Regions from separate parts of the Luteibacter sp. P1_D3 genome, predicted to be linked through region 2. Evidence: riboswitches for the same ligand, from Rfam matches in the RefSeq annotation. Region 2 holds a riboswitch; the other holds the start of a gene.
The links. A riboswitch is a leader RNA that binds a small molecule or an ion and turns the genes downstream of it on or off. The one in region 2 is predicted to bind cobalamin.
Positions count from the first base shown of each region.

Region 1 (7,298 bases), on a different contig from region 2:
GATTCGCCCTTCGGTACCACGTCTTCGACCAGTCCGATGCGCTGCGCGGTCGCTGCATCCACCCGCTCGCCGAGCATGATCATCCGTTTGGCCCAACCTTCGCCGACCAGGCGAGCCAGGTTCTGCGTGCCGCCTGCGCAGGGCAGCAGGCCCACGCCGGCTTCGGGCAAGGCCATCTGCGCCTGCTCCTCGGCGATGCGCAGGTCGCAGGCCAGGGCGCACTCGAGGCCGCCACCCATGGCATAGCCGTTGATCGCCGCGATGCTCACGCCCCGGAAGGCGGAGAGGGCTTCGAACGCCTCACCGAAGCGACGTGCCGCTTCGCGGGCCACGGCCTTGTCGCCGTCGGCGAACTGCTTGAGGTCGGCGCCGGCCGAAAAAAACTTCTCGCCCTCGCCCGTGATCACCAGGGCATAGATCTCGCGGTCGGCATCGAGGTCGTGGACGAGGGTACGCAGGGCGACCAGGCTGTCGCGAGTCCAGGCGTTGGCTGGCGCGTTTGAGAGCGTGACGACGGCCACGTGGCCGTCGATCTCCAGCGTAAGCCCGGTATAGCGCGTCGCGGTGTCGCTCATCGCAGTTCCTCTTCGGTATTGAGCAGGTGACGCGCGATGATAACGCGCATGATTTCGTTGGTGCCCTCGAGGATCTGGTGCACGCGGGAGTCACGCAGCAGTCGTTCGATGGGGTACTCGCGGATATAGCCGTAGCCACCGTGGATCTGCAGGGCGTCGTTGCAGATGGCGAAGCCGGCGTCCGTGGCGAAGCGCTTGGCCATCGCGCACCACACGGTCGCGTCGCTGCTGCCGGCCTCGAGCTTGCGTGCGGCCGTGTGTACCATCTGCCGCGCCGCGACCAGCTGTGTCGCCATGTCGGCCAGCTTGAACTGCAGGGCCTGGAACTCGCCGAGCTTCTTGCCGAACTGTTTGCGTTCGCCCATGTAGCGCCGGGCCGCATCCAGCGCGCCCTGGGCGGCGCCTAGCGAACACGCCGCGATATTCAGGCGGCCGCCGTCGAGTCCCTTCATGGCGATCTTGAATCCCTCACCCTCGCTACCCAGCCTATGGTCGGCAGGAATGCGCACACCGTCGAAGCTCACGCTTCGCGTGGGCTGGCTGTGCCAGCCGAGCTTTGCTTCGTTGCGCCCATAGCCGATGCCCTGCAGGTGGGCAGGCACGGCGAACGCGCTGATACCGCGTGCACCACCCTCGGCCGTACGCGCCATCACCACCAGCATGTCCGTCGCACCCGCGCCGGAAATGAACGCCTTGCTGCCACTAAGCACGTACGTGTCGCCATCGCGCTCGGCACGGGTTTTCAGCGCGCCCGCGTCCGAGCCCGCACCCGGCTCGGTGAGACAGTAGGACGCCAGCTTCGAGCCGCTGGCGAGCAGCGGGCCCCAGCTGTCACGTACTGCCGGCGTCGCATGGGCGGTAAGCATCCAGGTGGCCATGTTGTGGATGCTGATGAAGGCGGCCGTCGACGGATCGATGGCGGCGAGTTCCTCGAACACGATCGCCGCATCGAGCCGAGTCAGGCCCGTACCGCCGGCCCGCTCGTCGACATAAAGGCCGCAGAAGCCGAGCTCGCCCGCCTTGCCGATCGCCTCGCGTGGGAATTCACTCTCGGCATCCCAGCGTGCCGCGTGCGGCGCGAGTTCGGCGAGGGCGAACGCCTGCGCTGCATCGCGGAAGGCCAGTTGATCGTCGCTCAGGTCGGTCTGTGGGGGTGGAATCCTTGGGATGTCCATGACCGCGGCCATCACTTGAGACTGATGGTGGTGTTGACGCCGACGTGGAGTGTGTCGTCGTCGAACCAGCGCTGCGTCACCGTCTTGGTCTGGGTGTAGAACATGACGACCTGCTTACCGTACGGCCCAAGGTCGCCCAGCTTCGACGCGCGCGAGCCGGTGAACGAGAACAGCGGCACCGGCACGGGAATCGGTACGTTGATACCGACCTGGCCTACGTCGATGTCTTCCTGGAAGCGTCGCGCGGCGGCGCCGGACTGGGTGAACACCGCCGTGCCGTTGCCGTTCGGATTGGCGTTGACCAGATCGATCGCCTCATCGAGCGAGTCGACGGCCAGGATGACCAGCACGGGCCCGAAAATCTCTTCGTCGTAGATGCGCATGCCCGGCCGCACGCCCGAGAAGATAGTCGGCCCGACGAAGTTCCCCTCTTCAAAGCCAGGCACCGATGGTTTGCGGCCGTCGAGTTCGAGGATGGCACCCTGCTCGACACCCGAGGCGATGAAGGCCTCGACACGTTCGCGCGCCGCGCAGGAAATCAGTGGTCCGACATCGGTACCGGCTGTATGGCCCGCGCCCACCTTCAGCGTCTTCGCCTTGGCCACGAGGTCGGGAATCCAGCTCTGTGCGTCGCCCACAAGGACCGCGGTCGATGCCGCCATGCAGCGTTGGCCTGCCGCGCCGAAGGCCGCACCAGCGAGGGCGTTGAGCGTCTGTTCCTTGTTCGCATCCGGTAGCACGACAGCGTGGTTTTTCGCGCCCATCATGCACTGCACGCGCTTGCCGCTCTGCGAGGCGCGGTGATACACGTGGGTGCCGACGCGCGTGGAACCGACGAAGGAGACGGCCTTGATATCGGCGTGATCGCAGATCGCGTTGACCACGTCTTCACCGCCGTGGATCACGTTGAGAACGCCCTTCGGGATGCCGGCTTCGAGCGCGAGTTCCACCAGCCGCATCGTCACCATCGGATCCTGCTCGGACGGTTTCAACACGAAGGTATTGCCGGTGGCGATCGCCATCGGGAACATCCACAGCGGGATCATGGCGGGAAAATTGAATGGCGTGATGCCGGCGCAGACGCCGATCGGCTGCAGCAGGGTAAAGGTATCGACGCCGCCGGCGACGTTGTTGGCCAGTTCGCCCAGTTGCAGGTTGCCAATGGCGGCAGCGTGCTCGACTACTTCCAGGCCGCGGAACACGTCGCCTTCCGCGTCGGGAAGCGTCTTGCCCTGCTCGGCGCTGAGCAGGGCGGCGAGGTCGCCCATATGTTCGCGAATCAGCTGCTGGTACTTCAGGAAGATGCGCGCGCGTACGCCGATGGGTGTCTTGCGCCAGCTCTTGAACGCCTGCGCGGCCGCGGCGACCGCAGCGTTTACCTCGTCGGCGGTCGCGAACGGCACACGCGCCAGGACCGCCTGCGTCGCGGGATTGACGACGTCGCGCCATTCGGTGGATCGGGATTCGACGAAGGCGCCGTCGATCAGCAATTTAACGGTCGCGACATCGGTCGCCACTGAGTCCAGCTTGTTCATGGTCCTGCTCCGTACGCTCACCCGCGAAAGGGGCGCTGCGGAGCAGACAAGAGGACACGGAGCAGCCGGTGGCCGCGCCGAATCAGCCCGTCCGGTTGCCCGCCGCAACACCCGAGGAGGCGCCCCTGGGGGCACCTGCACAGGCCGGTCTCCGGGCTTGCGAGCGGTGCATGTCGCACCACCCCGACACCTTCCCGCGCATCGCGCAGTGGTTACGTCGTCGGGTGTTCTCGCCTACCGTTGCGGGGGCAGCGCCGGCATGGGATCTTGCGATCCGCACCGGCTTCCCGTTTCACCCTGCTCGCTGCGTATGCAACGACAGGACACCTGTGATCCACCGAGTGTAGCGTGGCGGCGGATGCGCTCAAGCTGCAGTGCGGTAGAACTCAGCGCCCGACGAGGGCTTGCAGGTGCGCGGGGTAGCGCTCGCCTTGCAGCGAAATCTTCGACACCGACGCGTGGATGTCCTGGAGCTCGCTGGCGCTCAGCGCGACGTCGGCGGCACCGAGGTTTTCTTCCAGGCGGTGCAGCTTGGTCGTTCCCGGAATCGGTACGATCCAGGGCTTCTGGTGCAGCAACCACGCCAGTGCGACCTGGGCCGGCGTGACGTTCTTCGCTGCTGCAATGCTGCCGAGCAGGTCGACCAGCGCCTGGTTGGCCTTGCGCGATTCCGCGGTAAAACGCGGCACGCTGTTGCGGAAATCCTTGCTGTCGAAGCTCGTGCCTGCATCGATCTTGCCGGTCAGGAAGCCCTTGCCCAGGGGGCTGAACGGCACGAAGCCGATGCCGAGTTCTTCCAGGGTCGGGATGATCTCCGTTTCCGGTTCGCGCCAGAACAGCGAGTACTCGCTCTGCAGGGCTGCCACCGGCTGAACGGCATGCGCGCGACGAATCGTTTGCGCGCCGGCTTCCGACAGGCCGAAGTGCTTCACCTTGCCCTCGACGATCAGGTCCTTAACCGCACCGGCGACGTCCTCGATCGGTACGGACGGGTCGACACGGTGCTGGTAGAACAGGTCGATGACGTCGGTTCGCAGGCGCTTCAGCGAGGCTTCGGCGACAGCCTTGATGTGTTCGGGGCGGCTGTTGAGCGCGCCCTGCACGCCACCCACGTCGAAGCCGAACTTGGTCGCGATCACCACGTTGTCGCGGAACGGGGCGAGCGCTTCGCCGACGACTTCCTCGTTGGTAAACGGGCCGTAGACCTCGGCAGTATCGAAGAAGGTCACGCCGCGTTCGACGGCGGCCCGGATCAGGGCGATGGCCGCGTCGCGTTCGGTCGCGGGGCCGTAGCCGAAGCTCAGGCCCATGCAGCCGAGGCCGATGGCGGAGACTTCGAGACCGGTGGATCCCAGGGTGCGTGTCTGCATGTCGTTTCCTCGTTGAGATAGCCAATCTAGGGGTCGACCTCGCCCGCGACTACCTGGGCAATGTGGCTTGCTCTCATAGCGAGAATTCATGAATCGGGTGGCCGCGGGCACGGCAGCTGCTTCTGGTGGGCCGTTTGACGGCCTCGAACCAGCCGGAATGCTAAAGTCACGGCATCACTCATGATCAGGCGTCACGTGTCATGCGCAAGGATCTCCACGATCTCGTCGCCTTCCTTGCCGTCGCCCGAGAAGGAAGCTTTACCCGCGCGGCCGCGAAACTGGACACCACCCAGTCGGCCCTGAGCCACACCATTCGCAAACTCGAAGCTCGTCTCGGGGTGCGCCTGCTCGCCCGCACCACGCGCAGCGTGTCGACGACGGAAGCGGGGCAACGACTGGTCACCCGTATTGGCCCGATGTTCGACGATATCGAGACGGAGCTGACGGGTCTGAGTTCTTTCCGCGAGAAACCCGCCGGGGCGATCCGTATCAGCACCTCGGTCCACGCCGTCGAGGCCGTGCTCCAGCCGATGCTGGCGACGTTCCTGCCGCTGTACCCGGATATCCAGGTGGAAGTGTCGGCCAACAACGAACTGGTCGACATCGTTGCCGAACGCTACGACTTCGGTATCCGTCTTGGCGAGCAGGTGGGTAACGGCATGATCGCGGTCCGCGTCGGCCCGGACTTTCGAATGATGGTAGTCGCGGCGCCCTCGTACTTCGACGACCACCCGCGCCCGGCGATGCCGCAGGACCTCACCGCGCACAACTGCATCAACATCCGCTTGCCCACCTACGGCACGTTGTTTCCCTGGGAGTTCGAGAAGGATGGCCGCGAAATCAAGGTTCGCGTCGACGGGCAGCTGACGCTCAACAGCACGGCGCACATCTTGCGCGCGGCGCTGGACGGTCTGGGCCTGGCCTGGGTCCCGGAGGACATGGCTGCCGCGCACATCGAGGCGGGCGAGCTGGTGCCCGTGCTCGAGGACTGGTGCACGCCGTTTCCGGGTTATCACCTCTACTACCCGAACCGGCGGCACACCTCGTCGGCACTGACGCTCTTCGTCGATGCGCTTCGATACCGCGGATTGGCGTAATCTTCGTACCAGGCGCGCAGCATGCGCGACAACCCTGACCGAGGAGGCGTTATGAGCAAGGGCTTGGATTCAAAGAAGAGCGACAAGAAAAAGCCGGCGAAGACCATGAAGGAAAAGAAGGCCGCCAAGGACGAAAAGAAAAAGAACGCCCGCTGATCCGGTCCCCACCGCCGGCATAGCCGGCTCCCACAAGAGCCGGCTCCCACAACCTTGCTATCGGGCCGCCGTGACCCGCCACACGGTATCGCCGACATCGTCGGCGACCAGGATGGCTCCCTCCTTGTCCTGCACGATCCCCACCGGGGCGCCGAACAGCTGCTTCTCGTCCTTCGAGTAGAAGCCACTGACGACGGACACCGGCTTGCCGACCGGCGTGCCGTCCTTGAAAGCGACGAAGACCACTTCGTAGCCGCTCAGCGGCGATCGATCCCAGCTGCCGTGCTCACCGATGAAGGCGCCACCCTGGAAGCTCGCGGGGAGCGCGTTGGTGGCCGACATCAGGAAACCCAGCGGGGCGACATGCGAGCCGATCGCGTAGTCGGGCTTGATCGCCTTGGCGACCATGTCGGGGCGCTGCGGTTTGACGCGGGTGTCCACGTTCTGGCCGTAATAGCTGTAGGGCCAGCCGTAGAAGGCGCCTTCGTGCACCGAGGTCATGTAGTCGGGCACGAGGTCGGCGCCGATTTCGTCGCGTTCGTTCACGATTGCCCAGAGCTTTCCGGTGGTCGGCTCCCATTGCAGGCCGGTCGGGTTTCGCAGTCCTGAGGCGTAGATCCGGCTCGCGCCGGTGGCGACATCCACCTCGAGAACGTCCGCGCGGCGGTATTCCACGGCCAGGCCGTTCTCGGTGATGTTGCTGTTCGAACCGACGCCGACGTAAAGCTTTGTGCCGTTGGGGCTGGCCAGCAGCGACTTGGTCCAGTGATGGTTGATCGTGTTGGGCAGGTCGGTAAAGCCGACGCCGGGCGTCTTGATCTCGGTCTCGCCGGTCACATAAGGAAACTTCACGATGCCGTCGGTGTTGGCGACGTAAAGCGTGTCGCCGATCAGCTGCACGCCGAAGGGCGAATTCAGGTTCTCGATGAAGACATGCTTGTCCCATCCGCCGCTCGCGTTCTTGCGCAGCAGGGTGATCCGGTTGCCTCCCTTGCCGCCCTTACCCGACTGGTTCTTGACCATACTGGCGATCAGCTGCTTCGGCGTGGTGACCGGTTCGGTGCCGGGCCCGTTGGACTCCACCACCAAGACATCGTCGTTGGGCAACACGTAAAGCTGGCGCGGGTGCATGAGGCCGGAGGCCATGGCTTCGATCTTCAGCCCGGGTGCGACCGTGGGCGTCTGGCCCTGCTTCCAGCCGGCCTTGTCGGGTACCTGCATGGGCGGTACGAGGAAGCTCTGGGCCTTCGGCATGGGAGGGTTGCTGCCAGACTGCTGGTCCGGCTGGAGCGATGCCTTCTCGTCGCAGCCGCCGAGGACAGCGATGCAGGCCATGGCCAACACGCGTCGGTAGAGGGTCTTATTCATGGATGAGGTTTCCCGGCGTGGT
Region 1 covers NZ_JBFUAT010000009.1:35,966-43,263, reverse strand. The annotation lists gene AC1DYM_RS08365 (enoyl-CoA hydratase) at 1-575, opposite strand, end outside; gene AC1DYM_RS08360 (acyl-CoA dehydrogenase family protein) at 572-1,750, opposite strand; gene AC1DYM_RS08355 (CoA-acylating methylmalonate-semialdehyde dehydrogenase) at 1,762-3,285, opposite strand; cobalamin riboswitch at 3,411-3,631, opposite strand; gene AC1DYM_RS08350 (aldo/keto reductase) at 3,672-4,655, opposite strand; gene AC1DYM_RS08345 (LysR family transcriptional regulator) at 4,856-5,752, shown strand; gene AC1DYM_RS08340 (hypothetical protein) at 5,774-5,908, shown strand; gene AC1DYM_RS08335 (PQQ-dependent sugar dehydrogenase) at 5,966-7,276, opposite strand; gene AC1DYM_RS08330 (DUF2231 domain-containing protein) at 7,269-7,298, opposite strand, start outside.
Region 1: linked by a shared signal. The riboswitch ahead of AC1DYM_RS08355 (CoA-acylating methylmalonate-semialdehyde dehydrogenase) and the one ahead of metE (5-methyltetrahydropteroyltriglutamate--homocysteine S-methyltransferase) in region 2 are both predicted to bind cobalamin.

Region 2 (7,298 bases):
ATTGTCCGGCTGGTCGAAGCCATGCGGCACGACCAGTTCGGGACAGCCTGCGCGCAACGCTTCCTGCGTCGTGCCGATACCGCCGTGATGAATGACCGCCGCCGCGCGTGCGAACAGTGCACCGTGGGGGGCGTACTCCACCGCCACCACGCCATCGGGCAAGACCCCAGGCAGTCGCTCACGCATCTCAGGCGATCCTGTCAGTAGTACCGCGCGTCGACCCAGGGCCGTGGCGACCGCCATGCTCTCGTGGAGGAAGCTCTCCCCCGCATGCACGGCCGCCGAGCCCAGCGTAAAAACCAGGGGCGCGTCGCCGTCGTCCACGAAGCGGCGGAGGTCTGGAGGAAGCGTGTCGGCGAACGGCGCGTAGCGGCAATACCCCGTCACGACGGTGTGAGCCGGCGAATCCGGTGGGGGCCGACCCAACAGCGGCGAGTACATGGCGAGGACGCCATCGCGCGCGTGCTGTCCGCGATGAAAGGGATCGCCCCAGACCGACACCGGGGCCAGCCCGAGCGATTGCCGGAAGTGTCGTACCGCCTTCGTCCAGGGCGAGGTCACCGTCTCGCCGAGGCGCCGCACCCATGCGCCTCGCCGGGGTGACGTACGCAGGAAGCGATCGAGCCAGTCGATGCCCGTGGCGGGGGGATCGAAGGCCGAGAGAAAGACGGCAGGCGACAGCGCGGCCGATAACCAGGCGATCCGCCGGGTCTCACCGAGGATCTGCCCCGCGAAGGCCAGGGTCGAGGTCACGATCGCATCCGCGTCGGCACAAACGGGCGCGAGCGCCTCGTAACTGCTCGCCACATCGGCCGCGGCAAGGTCGCGCACCACGAAGCGCGGACCGCGCCAGGGATGAAAGGCGCGCGCGGCGAAGGCCGCTTTGTCCTCGGGCTCGGCGATCCCGCTGGCAAGCACGTAGTCCAGCCCGGCCGCAGCGACGGCGTCACGATGGATGCCGTGGGCACCAATCGTCACGCGGTAGCCGCGATGACGCAGCTCCCGACCGACGGCGAGGAAGGGAAAGAGATCGCCCTGCGACCCCACCGTCGCCATCACGATATGTCTTCCGGTCATGCGGCGCTCCAGGGGGATGTCGGCTCATGGTCGCCGTCGGGATGTCGAGGCGATGCATCGCCGCCGATTGACTTTGGGCGTCCATACGGCTAATTTTCCGCCCGTCAGCGGTCTTTATCTCTTTATTCGAATAGAAAGATAAAGCTAAGAGGGAAGCCGGTGGGAATCCGGCGCTGCCCCGCAGCGGTATGTGGAGACGAGCCCGTCACAGGCACTGGATCGGTAACGATCCGGGAAGCGACGGGCAAGGCGGCACCGGCACGGTGCCACATCCACGAGCCCGAAGACCTGCCGCCGACCGGAACGAACGCGCCGTCATGGGCGCGAACGCTCCGTCCGACCTGGATCGCCGTCCCGCAAGGGCGGCATCCGGTTCGCCCGCGGGGGCGAAGGTCGACGGCTAGCCCGCATGACGTCCCCTCACCTGCCGTGCCCCGCGTGGCAGGTGCGTAGGCGTCGGCGCCCAGCCGCCCTTCCCTCCTCTTTGCCACGAAGAGGAATCATCCATGCCACACGTAACGTATCCGGGCTTCCCCCGCATCGGCCGGCGCCGCGAACTCAAGCGCGCTCTCGAGAGCCACTGGAAAGGAGACAGCAGCGCCGACGAACTGCTCGCCGTCGCGCGCGACCTGCGCCAGCGCCACTGGAAGCTTGCCCGCGACGCCGGTGCCGACAGCGTCCCGGTGAACGACTTTTCCCTCTACGACCATGTGCTCGATGCGGCCGTGCTGGTCGACGCGATCCCGCCGCGCTACCGCGCACTCGCATCCCGTAACCCGCTCGCGGGCTACTTCGCCATGGCCCGTGGCCACCAGGACGGCGATGTCGACCTGCATGCCCTCGAAATGACCAAGTGGTTCGACACCAACTACCACTACATCGTGCCGGAACTCGAGGCGGGTCAGCGCTTCGCCGCGCGCCCGGACAAGGTCGTCGCCGAATACCGTGAGGCCCTCGCGGCGGATCACGTGGCACGCCCTGTCCTGCTCGGGCCGGTGAGCTTCCTGCGCTTGTCCAAGACCGTCGACGGCAGCGACCCGCTGGCCTTGCTCGACTCGTTGCTGCCTGCCTGGCTCGGTGTCATCGACGCCCTCGCCTACGCGGGTGCCGACTGGGTGCAGGTGGACGAGCCGACCCTCGTGCTCGATCTGGATGCGCCGTGGCGCGAAGCGTTCCGGCGTACCTATGCCGCGGTGGCCGCACACGGTCGCGTACGCATCCTGCTCGCCACTTACTTCGGCGAACTCGGTGCGAATCTCGAGCTCGCCACGTCGCTACCGGTAGCCGGCCTGCACGTGGACCTCGCTCGCGCGCCCGACCAGCTGGACGCCGTACTCGATGCCTTGCCCGCCGACCGCGTGCTTTCCGCCGGCGTGCTCGATGGCCGCAACATCTGGCTGAGCGACCCGTCGACCATCCTCCCCCGCGTGGACCGCCTGCTCGCGCGCCTCGGCGACGACCGCCTCTGGCTGTCGACCTCGTGTTCCCTGCTGCACGTGCCGATCGACGTCTCCGAAGAAAAACACCTCCCCGCGCACCTGGCCGGATGGTTGTCGTTCGCCCGGCAGAAGATCGCCGAACTGCGTCGCTATGCCGACGCCGTCGCCGGTGATGACGCGGCACGGAAGACCCTGGCCCGGCAGCACGAGATCGTCGCCAGCCGCCAGACCTCCGGCGACGTCGTGCGTGCCGACGTCCGCGCCCGCGTACGTCAGCTGACGCCGCAGTTCGGCCAGCGTCGTTCGGCCTTTTCGTTCCGCGCCGACGTGCAGCGCGAGCGTTTCGGCCTGCCCGATCTGCCGACGACGACCATCGGGTCGTTCCCGCAGACCAACGACCTGCGCATCGCGCGCGCCGCGCATCGCTCGGGCAAGCTGGACGACGACGCGTATGCGGCCATTCTTCGTGACGAAGTGCGCCGTGTCGTGCGCTTCCAGGAAGAGGCCGGCATCGATGTACTGGTGCATGGCGAACCCGAGCGCAACGACATGGTCGAGTACTTCGGCGAGCAGCTGGACGGCTACGTCTTCACCTCGCTCGGCTGGGTGCAGAGCTACGGCTCCCGTTGTGTCAAGCCGCCGATCATCTATGGCGATGTCGCGCGTCCCGCACCGATGACGGTCGCGTGGTCAGCGTACGCCCAGTCGCTCACCGATAAGCCCATGAAGGGCATGCTCACCGGACCGGTGACGATGCTGCAGTGGTCCTTCGTACGCGACGACCTCCCCCGCGCCGATGTGTGCCGACAGATCGCCCTGGCGCTGCGAGACGAAGTGCACGATCTGGAGAAGGCTGGCATCGGCATCGTCCAGATCGACGAACCGGCGCTGCGCGAAGGCCTGCCGCTGCGTCGCGCCGACTGGGACGCGTACCTCGCCTGGGCGGTCGATGCCTTCCGCATCACGGCCGGCGGCGTCAGCGATGCGACCCAGGTGCACACCCACATGTGCTACTCGGAGTTCAACGACATCATCGAGGCGGTCGCCGCGATGGACGCGGACGTCATCTCGATCGAGACCAGCCGCTCGCGCATGGAGCTCCTGGACGCCTTCACCCGGTTTCAGTACCCGAACGGCATCGGCCCCGGCGTCTACGATATCCACTCGCCACGCGTCCCGACCGAAGCCGAAATGGCCGACCTCCTGGCCCGGGCCCTCCAGGTCCTGCGTCCCGACCAGCTCTGGGTGAACCCCGACTGCGGCCTGAAGACCCGCGGCTGGCCGGAGGTTTCCGAGGCCCTGAAGAGCATGGTCGAGGTGGCCAGGGCGGCTCGCGAGAGACTGGCCGTGGCGGTCTGACGCCAAGGCGGCTCCCGCTACCTGGAGAGCCGCCTCCGCCGTTGTGGGAGCCGCTTCAGCGGCGATGAGTTTCCCCGCCCGCGTCAGCGCTCACTGACGCGGGCGCAGGGCAAACCCCGCAGCACATCCACCCCATTCCCTGACGGAGCGAAGGTACACAACCTCATAACCTACGGCCTTCCATCGGAAGGAGCGTCACATGAGGAAGAAAGGAATCGCCCTGCTGCTTGCCCTCGCAAGCACGCAGGCTATCGCGGGGGAGCGCCCGTATGTCCACGATCTGGATCGTCGTTTCGACCAGTACACGTGGGTCACTACCCACAATGCGTTCAATACCTGGGTGCCCTCGAGCCAGAGCAGGAGCATCCCCCAGCAGCTTCGCGACGGCGTGCGCGGCTTGTCGCTGGATCTGCACGAGCACCAGGGCAGGGTCAAGGTCTGCCACGGCTCATGCTCTTTTGCCGGCCAGCCGCTAGCCAAGCATCTCAACGACGAGATCGTTCCCTTCCTTCTAGCCCATCGCCAGGCCATCGTCACGATCCATCTGGAGGACTACGTCTCCTCGGCCGCGCTACGCACCGAGTTGGCAAGGGTCCCCCACCTGGGGGGCCTGACCTTCGACCCGGACAGATGGACGACCCCGGGCTGGCCGACGCTTCGACAGATGATCGCGGCGAATCAGCGATTGCTGATCTTCGATCTGAAATCCGAAAACGCCGGTCGATACACGCTTCCCAGCGGCGTGGCGACCATCATGTCGTCCAGGGCCGGCACGACGGAAAACTACTGGGAGCTGGGCAAGACCATTTTCACGCACGATACCTCGTGCAAGAGCCGTTGGGCCGGCACCCTGGAGCCTGGACAGGTGCAGTTTCGGGGAAAATCGTGGCCCCGCCTGTTCGCCATGAACCATTTCCATGGCGTCGGGGAATCTCTGCATGCAAGGACGGACAACCGGTACGACAAGCTCATGGACCGCGTGTACGGCACCTGTGCCAACGCCGCTCGTCGCCCACCCAATTACATCGTCATCGACCACTATCAGCAAGGCGATGCCTTCGAGCTCGCCGGCGTCCTCAATCAGGGCGGCATCGTCCTGTACGAAGGCAAGAACGCAACCCAGAACATCGTGTGCGGCATTCCCGGCGGCGAGGCGACCACCATCAACTTCAAGAGCGGAAACCGCCGGGGCTGCGAGAACGACGAGGCCCGCTCGGCCCGCCTGTTCGGTTTGCGCGCCGGCACAACCTTCACCGTCTTCGACGCCCCCGATGGAAAGCGATCCGACGATTACACGGTGGTTCGCGTCCTCAAGGACCTCGGAAGCCGCACCGTGACGATTCCCTCGTTCCATACCTCGTACAAGGACGGCTACGTCGACGTGAAGGCCCGGTACCGCAACGGCCTCGACGGCAAGGTTTCACGCGTGAACGTGGTTCCGGCAAGCCCCCGATAGGCGCCGCCGCCTGAACATCCATGCAATCGTCACCCCCGGGGCGTACCCTTCCCCCTGCAAACCCGGCAAAGGCCGTGTATCATGGCGCGCCCCCATTTATCTCTTTATCCGTAAAGAAGGATATATACCCACGATGAGCAACTTCCTCTTCACCTCCGAGTCGGTCTCCGAAGGCCATCCGGACAAAATCGCCGACCAGATCTCCGACGCCGTTCTGGACGCCATCCTGGCCCAGGATCCTCGCGCTCGCGTGGCCTGTGAGACGCTGGTGAAGACCGGCGTCGCCATCGTCGCGGGTGAAATCACCACCAGCGCGTGGATCGACCTCGAAGCGTTGACCCGCAAGGTCATCCTCGATATCGGCTACGACTCCTCCGAAGTCGGCTTCGACGGTGAGACCTGCGGCGTGCTGAACCTCATCGGCAAGCAGTCCCCGGACATCAACCAGGGCGTGGACCGCAAGAAGCCGGAAGAACAAGGCGCTGGCGACCAGGGCCTGATGTTCGGCTATGCCACCAACGAGACCAGCGAATACATGCCGGCGGCGATCCACTACGCCCACCGTCTCGTCGAGCAGCAGACCAAGGTCCGCAAGAAGAAGAACTCGCCGCTGCCGTGGCTGCGCCCGGACGCCAAGAGCCAGGTCACCCTGCGCTATGAGAACGGCGAAGCCGTCGCCATCGACGCCGTCGTGCTCTCGACCCAGCACGATCCGGACGTGAAGCAGAAGGACCTCATCGAAGGCGTGCGCGAGCTGATCCTCAAGCCCGTGCTGCCGGCGAAGCTGCTGCACAAGGGCACCAAGTTCCACATCAACCCGACCGGCAAGTTCGTCATCGGTGGCCCGGTGGGCGATTGCGGCCTGACCGGTCGCAAGATCATCGTCGACACCTACGGCGGCTGGGCCCGTCACGGTGGTGGCGCGTTCTCGGGTAAGGATCCGTCCAAGGTCGATCGTTCGGCCGCCTACGCCGCGCGTTACGTCGCCAAGAACATCGTCGCGGCCGGCCTCGCCGACCGTTGCGAGATCCAGGTCAGCTACGCCATCGGCGTGGCCGAGCCGACCTCGATCTCGGTGACCACCTTCGGCACCGGCAAGATTCCCGACGAGAAGATCGAGAAGCTGATCCGCAAGCACTTCGACCTGCGCCCGTTCGGCATCATCAAGATGCTCGACCTGGTTCACCCGATGTACCAGCAGACCGCATCGAACGGCCACTTCGGCCGCAAGCCCTACGAGGTCACCGACAAGAACGGCAACACGTTCACGGCGTTCTCGTGGGAGAAGACGGACAAGGCCGAGATCCTGCGCGATGCCGCCGGTCTTGGTGTGAAGGCTGTTCGCGCGAAGTAAGCGAACGCGTCTTGAGCCATGAGAAAACGGGCGCCCTCGGGCGCCCGTTTTCGTTTCGGATCCACGACATCGCTACCGACGGTGCCACCCTCCACGTTCACGTAGGCGGCACGGGCGCCGCCGTGGTTCTCCTGCACGGCTTCGGCAACACCCGGGATATGTGGGCGACGCTGGCCAATTCCGGGCATTCCACGCAGGGACCCCATCGTGCGCAATCCCCTGCTTAACCGCGAAGGTCACGGCGACTTCATCGCCCGGATGCGACACCTGAAGGGTCGCTACCGGAGAAGACGCCATGCACCGCACCGTACCCCGTATCCTCGCCACTGCCTTCCTTGCCGCTGCCCTGCCCATGGCGGCCCTGGCCCAGCACACCGATTCCAAGGGTGGCACGCCGACCGACGCCGGCTTCGTCACCAACGCCAGTGGCGCCGGTCTGGCCGAGATCGAAGCCGCGAAACTCGCCGACACCAACGCGGGTTCGGACAAGGTGAAGACCTTTGCCCACCACATCATCGCCGACCACACCAAGGCAGGCGAGGAACTGAAGACCCTCGCTGCCGGTGACCGCGGCTACGCCACGGCCGAATCGCCGCCGCCGGCAAACCAGAAA
Region 2 covers NZ_JBFUAT010000002.1:195,081-202,378, forward strand. The annotation lists gene AC1DYM_RS02935 (glycosyltransferase) at 1-1,077, opposite strand, end outside; cobalamin riboswitch at 1,169-1,387, shown strand; gene metE (5-methyltetrahydropteroyltriglutamate--homocysteine S-methyltransferase) at 1,584-3,875, shown strand; gene AC1DYM_RS02945 (phosphoinositide-specific phospholipase C-related protein) at 4,075-5,331, shown strand; gene metK (methionine adenosyltransferase) at 5,465-6,685, shown strand; gene AC1DYM_RS02955 (DUF4142 domain-containing protein) at 6,981-7,298, shown strand, end outside.